DNA from 3 places in the Serratia sp. FDAARGOS_506 genome. Region 3 is predicted to be linked to each of the others. Evidence: predicted binding sites of a transcription regulator. Region 3 holds the regulator's gene; each other region holds the start of a gene.
The links. The regulator ArgR, encoded in region 3, controls arginine synthesis, uptake and breakdown. The targets are predictions, from matches to a motif close to ANTGAATAAAAATACANT.
Positions count from the first base shown of each region.

Region 1: the regulator ArgR is predicted to act here: its motif matches at 2,630-2,647, upstream of argA (amino-acid N-acetyltransferase).
Region 2: the regulator ArgR is predicted to act here: its motif matches at 2,592-2,609, upstream of argC (N-acetyl-gamma-glutamyl-phosphate reductase).

Region 1 is NZ_CP033831.1:527,577-532,991, reverse strand. Features, by position in the region: gene recD (exodeoxyribonuclease V subunit alpha) at 1-1,234, shown strand, start outside; gene argA (amino-acid N-acetyltransferase) at 1,272-2,615, opposite strand; gene amiC (N-acetylmuramoyl-L-alanine amidase AmiC) at 2,837-4,090, shown strand; tRNA gene EGY12_RS02820 (tRNA-Met) at 4,181-4,257, opposite strand; tRNA gene EGY12_RS02815 (tRNA-Met) at 4,323-4,399, opposite strand; tRNA gene EGY12_RS02810 (tRNA-Met) at 4,457-4,533, opposite strand; gene mltA (murein transglycosylase A) at 4,750-5,415, shown strand, end outside.
Region 2 is NZ_CP033831.1:1,361,319-1,366,733, forward strand. Features, by position in the region: gene EGY12_RS06720 (argininosuccinate synthase) at 1-621, opposite strand, end outside; gene argB (acetylglutamate kinase) at 647-1,420, opposite strand; gene argC (N-acetyl-gamma-glutamyl-phosphate reductase) at 1,441-2,445, opposite strand; gene argE (acetylornithine deacetylase) at 2,662-3,807, shown strand; gene ppc (phosphoenolpyruvate carboxylase) at 4,066-5,415, shown strand, end outside.
Region 3 is NZ_CP033831.1:1,906,051-1,911,465, forward strand. Features, by position in the region: gene mpl (UDP-N-acetylmuramate:L-alanyl-gamma-D-glutamyl-meso-diaminopimelate ligase) at 1-384, shown strand, start outside; gene yhcN (peroxide/acid stress response protein YhcN) at 582-845, opposite strand; gene yhcN (peroxide/acid stress response protein YhcN) at 966-1,229, opposite strand; gene argR (transcriptional regulator ArgR) at 1,633-2,103, opposite strand; gene mdh (malate dehydrogenase) at 2,568-3,506, shown strand; gene EGY12_RS09230 (helix-turn-helix transcriptional regulator) at 3,574-3,834, opposite strand; gene EGY12_RS09235 (DNA-binding protein) at 4,016-4,372, shown strand; gene ispB (octaprenyl diphosphate synthase) at 4,427-5,398, opposite strand.

The DNA.
Region 1 (5,415 bases), 1.4 Mb from region 3:
GGCGGCACCGACCGGCAAGGCGGCGGCGCGCCTGACGGAGTCGCTTGGCAGCGCCAGCCGTCAGTTGTCGCTGACCCCGGCTCAGCAAGCGCTGTTCCCGACAGAGGCGGCGACGTTGCACCGTCTGTTGGGGGCGCAACCGAACAGTCAGCGCATGCGCTATCACCGTGGCAACCGGCTGCATTTGGATGTGCTGGTGGTGGATGAGGCCTCGATGGTCGACCTGCCGATGATGGCACGCCTGATTGCCGCGCTGCCCGATCGGGCGCGGGTGATTTTCCTCGGCGACCGCGATCAGTTGGCCTCGGTGGAGGCCGGCGCGGTGCTGGGCGATATTTGCCGTTTTGCCGAGCAGGGATACAGCGATGCGCGTGCCGCAGAGCTGAGCCGCCTGACCGGCTGTTCGCTCGCTGGGCAGCAGGCCGACGCGGAAGCAACGGTGCGTGACAGCCTGTGTCTGCTGCGCAAGAGCTATCGCTTTGACGCCCGCTCCGGCATCGGTCAGTTGGCGTTGGCGGTCAACGCCGGTGCGGGGGATCGTGCGCTAATGGCCTTGAACGGCAGTTTCGGCGATGTCGCGGGCTATGCGCTGGCGACGAGCGAAGAGTATCAGGCGCTGTTGGATGTCTGCGTGGCGGGCTATCGCGACTATCTGCGGCTCACCGCCGAAGGCGCGGACGCGGTGGCGGTGCTGGCGGCCTTTGGCCGTTTTCAGGTGCTGTGTGCGCTGCGTGAAGGGCCGTTCGGCGTTGCCGGCCTGAATGAACGTATTGAGCTCGGGCTACAGCGCGCCGGTTTGATTGAGCGTAAGCCGGGTGTACTGGGCCGCTGGTACCAAGGGCGGCCGGTGATGATCGGCCGCAATGACAGCGCGCTGGGGCTGTTCAATGGGGATATAGGCATTACGCTGCCGGATGAGCACGGCGATCTGCGCGTGCATTTCCAACTGCCGGACGGCAGCATCAAGTCGGTGCAGCCAAGCCGTTTGCCGGCGCATGAAACCGCGTATGCCATGACGGTGCACAAGTCCCAGGGCTCGGAGTTTGACCATACGGTTCTGGTGTTGCCGAACCATTTCCTGCCGGTGCTGACGCGTGAATTGGTCTATACCGCGATTACTCGCGCACGTAAGCAGCTTTCGCTGTATGCCACAGAGGCGGTGCTGCTGCGGGCCATTCGCACGCCGACCCAGCGCCGCAGCGGATTGGCTGAGCGGTTGCAGGTGACGGAATAAACGGGAAGGAGCGCGGCAACGGCCGCGCCCGCGTGAATTACAGGTCTGCCAGCAGGATTTTGGAGCGGCGCTGGTAGTTGTACAGCGCCTGCTTTTGCATCGGCAGCACGTCGACTTCCGCCGGGGTGAAGCCACGCTCCTGGAACCAGTGGATGCTGCGGGTGGTCAGCACGAACAGCTTCTTCAGCCCCATCTGCCGCGCCTGATTTTCCACCCGCTGCAGCAGCATCTCGCCGCGCGAAGAACTGCGGTAATCGGGATGCACCGCCACGCAGGCCATCTCACCGATTTTTTCCTCTAAGAACGGGTACAGCGCCGCGCAGGCGATGGTCAGGTTGTCGCGTTCGATAATGGTGAACTTGTCGATCTCCATCTCCAGCTGTTCACGCGAACGGCGCACCAGAATACCCTGCTGCTCGAGCGGCCGAATCAGTTCCAGGATGCCGCCGATATCGTTGATCGTCGCACGGCGCACCTGTTCGGCGCTCTCCATCACGATTTGGGTGCCGATGCCGTCGCGCGAGAACAGTTCCTGCACCAGCGCACCGTCCTCTTGGTAGCTGATCAGGTGGCTGCGGCGCACGCCGCTGCGGCAGCCTTTCACCGCGCCGCGCAGGAAGCGCACGGTGCCGGAATGGTAGTCGCCGCCTTCCTCGAGCTCTTCAAGGCGCTTTTGTGCGTCGTTGGGGAACAGCTCGGAAAGGATGTTGCCTTCCGCGTCGGTCACGCCCTGCGAGGAGCAGAAACCGATCATTTTTTCCGCTTTCAGCTTGATCGCCAGCTGGGTAGCCACCTCTTCCGAGGTCAGGTTGAAGCTCTCGCCGGTGACTGAAACCGCGACCGGACCGATCAGCACGATGGCGTTGCTGTCGAGCTGGCGGTGGATCGCGTCTTCATCGATGCGGCGAATGCGGCCACTGTGGCAGTAGTCGATGCCGTCATCGACGCCCAGAGGCTGCGCGATGATGAAGTTGCCGCTGACCACGTTGATATGCGCACCTTGTAGCGGCGTGTTGTTGAGGCTCATCGACAGCCGGGCGGTGATATCGAGCTGCAACAAACCGGCGGCCTGCTTGACCAGCTCAAGCGTATGGGCGTCGGTTACGCGGGTGTGCTTGTGGTAAATCGGCTCATAGTTATGCTGCGCCAGATTGGCGTCGATCTGCGGCCGCGCGCCGTAAACCACCACCAGGCGAATGCCCAGGCTATGCAGCAGCCCGATGTCGTTGACGATGTTGGAGAAATTCTCGTGTTCGATGGCTTCCCCGCCGAGCATGATGACAAACGTCTTGCCGCGGTGGGCATTGATATAGGGGACTGAGTGACGGAATCCTTGCACCAGCTCTGTACTACGTTCCTTCACGACAAACCTCTTTTGCATATTTATACGGTATTTTTGTATTTTTATTCTTTTATTGCGCCAATGGCAAGCGAGAAATCGTCATGAAGAGTGTGCTAAGGGTGCTAAATCGTTAATAAATTGAAAAACCATAAAAAGATTTTCTGATGACAGGGCTGGAATGATTGGTTAAAGTTTTCGGCATCCCCATTTTATTGGTGTTTTTTTCATCTGTTGTAAACAGCTATTACTGCCGGAGCCGCATGCCAAACTCTAATCACAATCTGGGCCGCCGTCGTTTATTACAGGGCGTTGCCGCCAGCTGGTTGCTGAGTGTGAGTCGTACGGGCTTCGCCGCATCATCGCACGTGATCGCCGTGCGCGTCTGGCCATCTTCTACCTATACCCGCGTCACGCTGGAATCCAATGTCGAGCTGAAATACAAGCAGTTTGCGCTGACCAATCCCGATCGCGTGGTGGTGGACATCGAAGGCGTTCACCTCAACAGCGTGCTGAAAGGCATCGCCGGGCAGGTGCGCGCCGACGACCCTTATCTCAAGCAGGCGCGCGTCGGCCAGTTCGATCAGAATACCGTGCGGTTGGTGCTGGAGCTCAAGCAGAGCGTCAGCCCGCATATTTTCACGTTGGCGCCGGTGCCGGAGTATCGCAACCGTCTGGTGATGGATCTCTACCCGACCAAGGTCGGCAGCGGCGGCGAGGAGTATGATCCGCTACTGGCGTTACTGGAAGATTACAACAAGGGCGATCTGGAGCGTACGCTGCCGCCGGAAGCGCCGCAGGCCGGCAAAGCGGGGCGCGATCGGCCGATCGTCATCATGCTGGATCCCGGCCACGGTGGTGAAGATCCCGGCGCTATCGGCAAGTACAAGACGCGTGAGAAAGACATCGTATTGCAGATTGCCCGCAAGCTGAGCGCCATGATCAAGCGCGAGCCGAACATGAAGGTGTTCATGACGCGCAACGAAGACGTGTTTATCCCGCTCAAGGTGCGCGTCGCCAAGGCGCGCAAGCAGCGCGCGGATCTGTTCGTTTCGATTCACGCCGACGCTTTTACCAGCCGCGCAGCGCGCGGTTCATCGGTGTTCGCGTTGTCTACCAAGGGCGCCACCAGCTCGGCGGCCAAGTTCCTGGCTCAGACGCAGAATGCTTCGGACCAAATCGGGGGCGTCAGCAAGAGCGGCGACCGTTATCTCGACCACACCATGTTCGATCTGATCCAAACCGCGACCATCAACGACAGCCTGAAGTTCGGTAAGGAAGTGTTGAATCGGATGGGGAAAATCAACCGGTTGCACAAGAATCGCGTCGATCAGGCCGGTTTTGCGGTGTTGAAAGCGCCCGATATCCCGTCGATCCTGGTGGAAACGGCATTTATCAGCAACATCGAAGAGGAGCGCAAGCTGCGTACCAGCCATTTCCAGCAGCAGGTGGCGGAGTCGATTCTGGCGGGCATCAAGGCTTATTTCGCCAACGGCGGTGCGCTGGCGAGCCGATAACGGCAGGGCCGGGCGCGAGCCCGGCTATTTTCGCGGATTACAGATACAAAAAAACACCCGTCAGGGTGCTTATCTGTTTTCATCAAGAGTTGGTTGCGGAGGCCGGATTTGAACCGACGACCTTCGGGTTATGAGCCCGACGAGCTACCAGGCTGCTCCACCCCGCGTCCGTCTTGATGCTGTATTACTACGAAACCACCGTTCATATTATGCCGCTGGTACGACATTCGGTTGGTTGCGGGGGCCGGATTTGAACCGACGACCTTCGGGTTATGAGCCCGACGAGCTACCAGGCTGCTCCACCCCGCGTCCGTATAATACTTTGTTATCGAAGCCAAACGCAAATACCGCTAATGCGGCATCGGTTGGTTGCGGGGGCCGGATTTGAACCGACGACCTTCGGGTTATGAGCCCGACGAGCTACCAGGCTGCTCCACCCCGCGTCCGATGGATGCGCACTATACTCTCCATGCGTTTTGTTGCAAACCCTTTTTGCATTTTATTGGCCTAAACCCGTTTTTCTGCTGGATTTGCCCGCAATTTGCCTTCTTTTTCATCACCATCCTCCGTGCGGCTTTTTTTATTTGCAGCGATTCCTTTATCAATGAGCGTTTGTTATCGTTCAGCCGGTAGATCATATCAGTTTGAGAGTGTGTGCGATGAAAGGACGTTGGGGCAAATACCTGCTGGGCGGGTTGGTAGTGGCGGTGTTGGCGGGCTGTTCGTCCAAGCCGACCGATCGGGGTCAGCAATATAAAGACGGCCGTCTGGATCAATCGCTTGAGCTGGTCAATCAGCCCAACGCCAAAGGTTCGCCGGTCAACGCCAAGGACTACTCGGATCAGCTGATGGAGATCAAGTACGCGTCGCCTTCGCTGTTTAACCGCAACAACAGCACCTATCAGGCGGTGCAAAGCTGGATGGCGTCCGGCGCCGACACGCGCATGCTGAGCCAGTACGGCCTCAGTGCTTACCAGATGGAAGGCGTCGACAATTACGGCAACGTGCAGTTTACCGGCTATTACACGCCGGTGGTGCAGGCGCGCTATACCCAACAGGGCGAGTTCCGTTATCCGCTGTACCGCATGCCGCCGAAGGGCAGGGGCCGCTTGCCGGATCGCGCGGGCATCTATTCCGGCGCGCTCGACGATCGCTATATCATCGCTTACACCAACTCGCTGATGGACAACTTCATGATGGAAGTCCAGGGCAGTGGCTATGTCGACTACGGCAACGGCCAGCCGCTGGTGTTCTTCGGCTACGGCGGCAAGAACGGCCACGCCTACCGCAGCATCGGCAAGGTGCTTATCGATCGCGGCGAAGTG
Region 2 (5,415 bases), 540 kb from region 3:
GCAATCTTTGTTCGGCGCGTTCCACGGGCTTTCCAGCACGCCGCCTTCGGTGGAGATGTGCCAGGCATTTTCATCGCGGCTGTAGATCTTCTCCAGCGACGCGGTCGTCGGAATATTGCGCTCTTTCAGGTAATCCAGCAGCGCCTCACGGGAACGCAGGTTCCACTCACGCCACGGCGCCACCACTTTCAGCTGCGGTGCCAGCGCGGTGTAGGTGGTTTCGAAACGCACCTGATCGTTGCCCTTGCCAGTCGCACCGTGGCACAGCGCGTCGGCGCCCACTTTCAACGCCAGCTCGACCTGCGCCTTGGCGATGATCGGCCGCGCCATCGAGGTGCCCAGCAGGTAGCTGCCTTCATACAGGGCGCCGGTCTGCAGCACCGGATAAACGTAATCGCGGATAAATTCTTCACGCAGATCGACCACGTGACATTCAGAGGCACCGGACTGCAGGGCTTTTTGCTCCACGCCTTCCAGATCGCTGCGCTCCTGACCGATGTCCGCCACGAACGCCACCACTTCACAGCCGCCATAGTTCTCTTTCAGCCATGGAATGATGGCCGAGGTATCCAGGCCGCCGGAGTACGCCAGAACGATTTTTTTGATGCCTTGGTTTTGCATGATCTATTCCTTTCTAATTCTAAAATTAAGCGAGGATCCGGGTGCCAATCGACACGCCGTTAAACAAAGCAGGAAGCTGATCGGCATGGCGCCAGCTGGCGATATCCACCGGGCGGCCGAGGGTGCGCGCCGCGTCGAGCGCCGCATTCACCTTCACCACCATACCATCGGTGATGATGCCTTGCGCGATCAGTTGTTCCGCTTTTTGCGCCGTCATTTCCGCAATACGTTGCCCCTTGCCGTCGAGGATGCCGCTGACGTCCGACAGCAGGATCAGATCCGCCCCCAGCGTCGCCGCCAAGGCCGTCGCCGCCTGATCGGCGTTCACGTTCATTAACTGCCCTTCGGCAGTGATGCCGATGGAGCTGACAACCGGCAGGTAGCCGGCGCCCAGCAGGGTATTAAGCAGCGCCGGCGAACCGGGCTGCGCGTTGCCGACGTGGCCCAATGCCGGATCGAGCGGGGTCACGACCGCGCTGCCGCCGTCCGCCAGGCTCAGGCCGACGGCGTTGATTTGGTGTTTAATCGCCCACGCCAGCAGGGTTTTGTTGGCGGTGCCGGCCAGCGCGCCGGTGATGATGTCTATCTGATCGGCCGGCGTGACCCGCAGGCCGTTCTTTTTCACCACCGGTAAAGAGAGCTGCTTCATCAGTTCGTCCACCACACAGCCGCCGCCGTGCACGATCACCAGCGGCCGCTGATGCTGCTGCCGGTAGCTGTCCAGCGCGGTAAACAGACGCTCCAGCGCTTCTTCACTGTCTAATAACACGCCACCTAACTTGATAATTAACGGGTTCATTGCTGTTTACTCACGCTGGTTTAAAGGAGTGACTGGGTTTCCGGGAAGCCGAAACGGATATTCAGGCATTGCACCGCCTGCGCCGCCGCGCCTTTCAGCAGGTTGTCTTCCACCGCTACGGCGATCAGATGCTCGCCCTGCACCGCAAAACCGATGTCACAGAACGGCAGCCCCACCACCGCTTTCAGCGCTGGCACGCCCTGGTCGTACAACCGCACCAGCGGCTTGTCGTCATAGGCGGCATGATAGGCGGCCGCGACGTCCTGCGCGGTCACGCCTGCCTTCAGGCGGCAGGTGATGGTTTCAAGGATGCCGCGCGGGAAGTTGCCCAGGTGCGGCGTAAAGATAACCGGCACGCCCAGGTGCGCGGCGATCTCCGGCTGGTGCCGATGAGTGAAAATACCGTACGGTTGCAGGCTCACTTCGCAGAAGCTGGTGGTCATGCTGGCCTTGCGCCCGGCGCCGCTGACGCCGCTGGTGGCGTTGATCACCGGCCACTGGTCGAGGTTCAGCAGTTGCTTTTCGATCAACGGCTTCAGCGCCAGTTGCGCCGCCGTCGGGTAACACCCTGGCACGGCAATCAGCTGCGCCTGTTTAATCTTGTCGCTCTGCCATTCCGCCAGGCCGTACACCGCCTGTTCCAGCAGGGCGCCATGCTGATGCTCGAAACCGTAGTACTGAGTATAAAAACCGGCGTCCTGCACGCGGAAGGCGCCCGACAGATCGAACACCACGCAGCCCGCCGCCAGGAAGACCGGGGCAATATCGTGGCTGACTTCATGGGCGGTGGCGAGGAACACCACGTCGATGTCCTGCGCCGCCTTGGTAACGTCGGTCAACGGCTGCAGCGGCAGATCGACGATGCCTTTCAACTGGGGATGGAGATCGGAAAGTAATTTTCCTGCATCTGCACTTTGCGCTGAAACCGCTAAAGCGGTTATGTTCATGTGTGGGTGGCGATTCAGGTAAGCCGTGAGCTCCGCTCCGGCGTAACCGCTGGCACCAACGATCAGCGTATTCAACATGTGGCCTTTCACCTTCTAGACTGACGTGCGGTCGCTTTCGACCCAGGTAACAGGGCTAGCCAGCGTTGTTGCGCCGTTCACCCACGGAGCCAGGCGTTGATGCTTTTATAAACATCCGGGTATCGGGTTCCCTTACGCTTCGGCTTACTGTATTTTTATTCAAAATAAATGCATGAATATTGATACTATCCTAACCAAAGGCTGTCAACAGTGAAGATGAAATTACCTCCATTTATTGAGCTGTACCGGGCGTTGATCGCCACTCCGTCGATCAGCGCCACCGATGCCGGCCTCGATCAGAGCAATGAGGCGTTAATCAACTTGCTGGCCGGATGGTTTGCCGACCTGGGCTTTCGCGTCGACGTACAGCCGGTGCCGGAATCGCGCCACAAATTCAACCTGCTGGCCAGCATCGGCGAAGGCAGCGGCGGCCTGCTGCTGGCCGGCCATACCGATACGGTGCCTTACGACGAAGGCCGCTGGACGCGCGATCCCTTCACCCTGACCGAGCACGACAACAAGCTCTACGGCCTGGGTACCGCCGACATGAAAGGCTTCTTCGCCTTTATTCTGGATGCGGTACGCGACATCGACGCGAGCAAACTGACCAAGCCGCTGTACATTCTGGCTACCGCAGATGAAGAAACGACGATGGCCGGCGCGCGTTATTTCGCCGCCTCCACCGCCATTCGTCCGGATTTCGCCATCATCGGCGAACCGACCTCGCTGCAGCCGGTGCGCGCGCACAAGGGCCACATGGCCAACGCCATTCGCATCGTCGGCCAGTCCGGCCATTCCAGCGATCCGGCACGCGGCGTCAACGCCATCGATCTGATGCATGAATCCATCGGCCGCCTGATGGAGCTGCGCAAAACCCTGCAGGAGCGCTACAACAATCCGGCGTTCGCCGTGCCTTATCCCACCATGAACTTCGGCCATATCAGCGGCGGCGACGCGGCCAACCGCATCTGCGCCTGCTGCGAGCTGCACCTGGATATCCGTCCTCTGCCCGGCATGACGCTCGATAATATCAACGAGCTGATGCATCAGGCATTGGAGCCGGTGAGTCAACGCTGGCCGGGCCGCCTGACCATCGAAGAGCTGCATGCTTCGGTGCCGGGTTACGAATGTCCGACCGACCACCGCATGGTGGCGGTGATCGAGGAGCTGCTGGGCACCCGCACGCAGGTGGTCAACTACTGCACCGAAGCACCGTTCGTGCAGCAGATCTGCCCGACGTTGGTGCTCGGCCCCGGCTCCATCGATCAGGCCCACCAACCGGACGAATACATCGACACCGCGTTTATCGAACCGACGCGCAAACTGCTGGGCCAGCTGGTCAACCACTTTTGCCGGCAATAAACCCGACATTTAACAGGGGAAATGCTTTATGCTTTCCCCTAACTCAAAATAAGTAGAAAACGGCGAAATAAGCCGTGCTGATAACCGACGCGCCGTAATTAAATTTCAGAAAAAGCGCCGATTTTGATGTTTTTTTGCTAAAAATAGTGTCAATTGACGATTGGACAGGAACGCGATGTGATCAGGCAGGCGGTCTGCGCCTGACGCGTGAAATTTATTTACAAGATAAAAATCATACAGAACTGGGTCAGGGGTTATATGAACGAACAATATTCGGCAATGCGCAGTAATGTCAGTATGCTCGGCAAATTGCTCGGCGATACCATCAAAGAAGCGCTGGGCGAGCATATTCTCGATCGCGTTGAGACCATCCGTAAGCTTTCCAAATCCTCACGCGCCGGCAACGAAGCGCATCGCCAGGAACTGCTCTCCACCCTGCAGAATCTGTCCAACGACGAGCTGCTGCCGGTGGCGCGCGCCTTCAGCCAGTTCCTCAACCTGACCAACGTCGCCGAGCAGTACCACAGCATTTCGCCCAACGGCGAGGCCGCCAGCAATCCGGAAGCATTGGCTCAGCTGTTCAGCCGTCTCAAAGACAAAAAACTCAGCGACAAAGAGCTGCAGCACGCGGTGTCGCAACTTTCCATCGAACTGGTGCTGACGGCACACCCGACGGAGATCACCCGCCGCACCCTGATCCACAAGCTGGTGGAGGTCAACACCTGCCTCAGCCAGCTCGATCACAACGATCTGGCCGACTACGAGCGCAACAAGATCATGCGCCGCCTGCGCCAGCTGGTGGCCCAGTCGTGGCACACCGATGAAATTCGCAAACACCGCCCCTCCCCGATCGACGAAGCCAAGTGGGGCTTCGCGGTGGTGGAAAACAGCCTGTGGGAAGGCGTGCCGGCGTTCCTGCGCGAGTTCAACGAGCAGTTGGAAAACTCCATCGATTACAGCCTGCCGGTGGAAGCGGTGCCGGTGCGCTTCACCTCCTGGATGGGCGGCGACCGCGACGGCAACCCGAACGTGACCGCCGAAATCACCCGCCATGTGCTGCTGCTCAGCCGCTGGAAAGCCTGCGACCTGTTCACCCGCGATATCCAGGTGCTGGTCTCCGAGCTGTCGATGACCGAATGCACCCCTGAGCTGCGCGCCCGCGCCGGCGGTGACGAGGTGCAGGAACCGTACCGCGAAATCATGAAGCAGCTGCGCAGCCAGCTGATGAGCTCCCAGGCTTATCTGGAAGGTCGCCTGAAGGGCGAGCGCGTGCTGAAGCCACACGACCTGCTGGTGAACAACGAGCAGCTGTGGGAGCCGCTGTATGCCTGCTACCAGTCGCTGCAGGCCTGCGGCATGGGCATCATCGCCAACGGTCAGCTGCTGGACACCCTGCGCCGCGTGCGCTGCTTCGGCGTGCCGCTGGTACGCATCGACGTGCGCCAGGAAAGCACCCGCCATACCGAAGCCATCGCCGAGCTGACCCGCTACCTGGGGCTGGGCGACTATGAAAGCTGGTCGGAAGCCGATAAACAGGCGTTCCTGATCCGTGAGCTGAACTCCAAACGCCCGCTGGTGCCGCTGAAATGGCAACCGAGCGCCGACACG
Region 3 (5,415 bases):
CACCCGACGGCGATCCTCGCCACTCTGGCCGCGCTGCGCGGTAAAGTCGGCGGCACGGCGCGCATTCTGGCGGTGCTGGAACCGCGTTCCAACACCATGAAAATGGGCATCAGCAAAAACGATCTGGCACCTTCGCTCGGTCGCGCCGACGAAGTGTTCCTGTTCCAGCCGCACCACATTCCGTGGCAGGTGGCGGAAGTGGCGGATGCCTGCGTGCAGCCGGCGCATTGGAGCGCCGATCTCGACACGCTGGTGGATATGGTGGTGAAAACCGCACAGCCGGGCGATCACATTCTGGTGATGAGCAACGGCGGTTTCGGCGGCATTCACGATCGTCTGCTGGAAGCGTTGGCGAAAAAGCAGGAACCGAAGGTGACCTACTGATCGCTCAGCCGCATCAGACAACCCAAGGGCCGCATTAGCGGCCTTTTTTACAGGCGTAAAAAAGCCCTCGCGAGCGAGGGCAACGGGGTTCGTCGGATAGGACGACGAGAGGGTCTCTGGGAAATCGGCGTTTGCGTCAGAACTCGGCAGTGGCAGTGACGAGGGTAATCAGCTCTGCAAAGCCGTCCCCAGAGTTGTTATTTATAAATCTCGGCGGTGGCGTGGTAGTTGCCTTCATTACGCGCTTCGATCACGCGGTAGGCGGTCGCGCCTTTAGCGTCGGCTTTCTCCGACAGCGCCTGGCGAATGTCGGTCGGTGCGCCGTCGATACCGCTGACGGTAATGGTGCCGATAGATTGCAGGCTAGCGGTCTGATCGTTAGTCACCAGCTGGGCGGCAGAAGCGCCGAAGGAGATGACAGACAGCAGGCCGAGTGCAGCGAGAGTAGTTTTCATGTTCATGATAGCGATCCTTGGTCATAACAGCCTGGAAGGGCTTGGCAGCGATTTTTATTCTTGAAGGCCGTTACGACAGCGTTTGATTCCAGAGATGTATTGCCCGTTGCCGGGTAACGTCGGTACTTATTTGTAGATTTCAGCCGTTGCGTGGAAGTTGCCGTCATTGCGGGCTTCGATCACGCGGTAAGCGGTCGCCCCTTTGGCGTCGGCTTTATCTGACAGCGCCTGGCGGATGTCGGAAGGTGCAGCGGCAACGCCACTCACGGTAATCACACCGGCCGGCTGCAGTTTTGCGGCCTGAGTTGCGTCAACAGATTGTGCTGCGAACGCGCCAAATGAAAGCATGGACAGAACGCTCAGGGTTGCAACGGTAGTTTTAATTTTCATCATCTCACCTCATCGTATTCTTTTATCAGTTCCAACGAACTGTGACTTAGTTCACGGAAATGAGTATACAGCTAGTAACGCGAAAAATTAATAGTTCGCTAACAGTTTCTAGTGAAACTTTAACCTCGTGATCCCTATTTTTTATAACTGTAAGGAATAAAAAACGCTTATAAAACGATCTTTTGATGTTAAATTTATGTAATTTCAATGAGGTAAGTGCTTTTGACCAAAAGTGCGGAAGATCACAGTCGGTACTGCTGGTTACATGTAGATGTCATGGAAATGTGTTGCTGAGGGATAAAAAAGCAGTGTTAAACGCGGCTGAGGGCAGGAAAGGTTACGTGAGGGTTAAAGCAGCGCTAACAAAATGCGGGCTACAGCCGCACTTTGTTAGCACCAGGTTTCACAGCTCTTGCTCGAACACGCCCAGAATAGCTTCATGCAGTTTCTGGGCGGTAAAGCCGCTGGACGGGGTGACGAAAATCGTATCGTCGCCGGCAATCGTGCCGAGGATGCCCTGGGATTTACCCAATGAGTCGAGCAGGCGGGCGATCAGCTGCGCGGCGCCCGGGCTGGTGTGGATCACCACGACGGCGTCGTTATGGTCGACGTCCAGCACCAGATTTTTCAACGGGCTGGTGGTGGTCGGCACGCCGAGTTCGGCAGGAAGGCAATACACCATTTCCATTTTGGCATTGCGCGTACGTACCGCGCCGAACTTGGTCAGCATGCGCGATACTTTGGATTGGTTAATGTTTTCGAAGCCTTCTTCTTGCAGCGCCAAAACGATCTCGCCTTGAGAACTGAATTTTTCTTCTTTCAATAACGCTTTGAACGTCTTGATCAGATCTTCCTGTTTTGCGGGATTACGCATTTTGCACCGTGGAATGTTGATAGTGGAAGTCATGATTATGCATATAGATGAATTTTTATGCAACAAAGGCCGACCCAAAGAAAATAAACATGACCGGGCGGCGAGGAAAGGGCGGCATTTTAACAAAATCCGGCCGCGATGAATATGCCCTTTTGACGACGGAAAATCGGCCTGCGGTGGTAAATAAAATGTTATTAAAATGATGTTGTTCTGATGTTGCGTAAGGGTGTAATGTAACGGCCGGTTAACTTGCTCGTGAATAACCTCGCACTATTTTTGATTAGTGTGCGCTATGCCCTTCATGCGTAAGCGATTTAATCTAAAATGGGCGCGACAGCGGCCGTTTTATTACACCGGCAGGCAAGAATTGGCTAATTTATTGTTTTGAAAGGTGTAATGACTTAAGGTCCGTAACCAACACATTCACGGCGCTTTATATATTTAAGATAATAAAGGAGTATAGGATGAAAGTTGCAGTTCTCGGTGCTGCTGGCGGTATCGGCCAGGCCCTCGCCCTTCTACTCAAAACCCAGCTTCCTTCAGGTTCTGAACTCTCTCTCTACGACATTGCCCCCGTTACCCCAGGCGTTGCCGTCGACTTAAGCCACATCCCAACCGCAGTTAAAATCAAAGGCTTCAGCGGCGAAGACGCGACCCCGGCTCTGCACGGTGCGGACGTGGTGCTGATTTCTGCCGGCGTGGCTCGTAAGCCAGGCATGGATCGCTCTGACCTGTTCAACGTTAACGCCGGCATCGTGCGTAACCTGATTGAGCAAGTGGCGAAAACCTGCCCGAAAGCCTGCATCGGCATCATCACCAACCCGGTTAACACTACGGTCGCCATCGCGGCGGAAGTGCTGAAAAAAGCCGGCGTTTACGACAAGAACAAACTGTTCGGCGTGACTTCGCTGGATATCATCCGTTCCAATACCTTCGTGGCCGAGCTGAAAGGCAAGCAGCCGGAAGAGCTGAACGTGCCGGTTATCGGTGGCCACTCTGGCGTGACCATCCTGCCTCTGTTGTCGCAGATCCCTGGCGTGAGCTTCACCGAGCAGGAAGTGGCCGATCTGACCAAGCGCATTCAGAATGCCGGCACCGAAGTGGTGGAGGCCAAAGCCGGTGGCGGGTCTGCAACGCTGTCCATGGGCCAGGCGGCCGCACGTTTCGGTCTGTCTCTGGTGCGTGCGCTGCAGGGCGAGAAAGGCGTAGTGGAATGCGCTTACGTTGAAGGCGACGGCAAATACGCTCGCTTCTTCGCACAGCCGTTGGTACTGGGCAAAAACGGCGTTGAAGAACGTAAAGATATCGGCACTCTGAGCGCCTTCGAGCAGAAAGCGCTGGACGAGATGCTGGACGTGCTGCACAAAGATATCGAACTGGGCGAGAAGTTCATCAATAACTGATTGCCGCCGATAGTCAGCCGATAAACGCCGCCGGACGCTGTTCCGGCGGTTTTTTTTTGCTTAGCGTTCACGATTTGATGCGAGCCTTGCGATCCAGCAGGCAATCATTGTGCGGATCGTAATAACGGCTTGGCCAGATCTCCGAAGGGTGGATGCCTATCGCTTCGGCGATCAGCCATTCCCCTTTTGGCCACGGGCGCGACAGCGCGTTGGCCAGCGTTGATGAGCTTAATCCGGCCTTGCGCGACACTGCCGCCAGCGTGGTGCCCTGCTTGCGTAGCGCCGCGATGATATCCGCCGGATGCCAATCTGGGTTCCTTGAATTCATGTTTACATTCCTTTTCTGATTAGCCAAAGTTGCGTTAGTGGTATAACTAACGGGTCAAGGTTAGGCGTTTGAACAACATGAAACGCTTATTCGGAAATCAGAATACCATTAAATTTCTTAAAAAATACCCAAGTAATTTCTAAAAAATGACATTGCCCACTATTGCCCAGAGATGATGGCTATGAAAAACGAGTGGTTTGCCGCCAAGGAGCTGACAGGCATCGCAGGATTACCTTCCTCACCACAGGGAATCAATCTGATGGCCCGGCGCGAAGGCTGGATCAGCCGCAGGCGTAAAGGCGTGCAGGGAAAAGCGTTGGAGTACCATATCGACAGCCTGCCTTCAGATGCGCGTAACCTGCTGGTGCTGAAGGAAGACGGGGCGACATATGACGTAGAGCGGCAGGATCCGTTGGCGGTCTGGATCGAGTATTACTACCATTTGACGGAGAGCGAGCGCGCGAAAATGCTGGCTTTCCTGATGCGGGAAGGGATCGGTGGCCTGCTGGCGCGCATCGACGAAGAGAGCAATACGTAGGTAGGCAGGCCCGCGAGCGCGGGCCTGATGAATATATTAAGAAATTTTTGTTTCTTAAAAGTCGCGTTGTACCGCCAGATGGGCCAAGCCTTCCAGCGCCGTACGGTGCTCCGATGCCGGCAATACCTGCAGCGCAGCGATCGCTTTGTCGGCTTCTTCTTCGGCGCGTTTGCGGGTGTATTCCAGCGAACCGCATTGCTGCATCGCCTGCAGTACCGGCTCTAACAGATGACGGCCGTTGCCCTGCTCAATCGCGCCACGGATCATGTCACGCTGCGCGTCGTCGCCGTTGTGCATCGCGTGCAGCAGCGGCAGGGTCGGTTTCCCTTCGTTCAGATCGTCACCGGTGTTTTTACCCAGGGTGCTGCCGTCGGCGCTGTAGTCGAGCAGATCGTCGATCAGCTGGAAAGCGGTGCCGAGGTAGCGGCCATAGTCTTGCAGCGCCTGTTCTTGCTCGGCGTTGGCACCGGACAGGATAGCCGACGATTGCGCCGCCGCTTCAAACAGACGGGCAGTTTTGCTGTAGATCACCCGCATATAGCTTTCTTCGCTGATGTCGGGATCGTGCACGTTCATCAACTGCAGCACTTCACCTTCGGCGATGACGTTGACCGCCTCCGACATTAGCGCCAGTACGCGCAGGGATTCCAGGCTGGTCATCATCTGGAAAGCGCGGGTATAGATAAAGTCGCCCACCAGCACGCTGGCGGCGTTGCCGAACGCCGCGTTGGCGGTGGCTTTGCCGCGGCGCATGTCCGATTCGTCGACGACGTCATCATGCAGCAGCGTGGCGGTATGAATGAATTCGATCAGGGCGGCGACGGTGACGTGCTTGTTCCCTTCATAGCCCAACGCCCGCGCCGCCAGGACGGCGATCATCGGCCGGATGCGCTTACCGCCACCGCTGATAATGTAATAGCCAAGCTGATTGATGAGCGTGACATCGGAATTCAGCTGTTCGAGAATTGTTGCGTTCACGGCCGCCATATCTTGCGCGGTTAACTCGGTAATTTGCTCTAGGTTCATTGTGTTTTTTTCAGCTG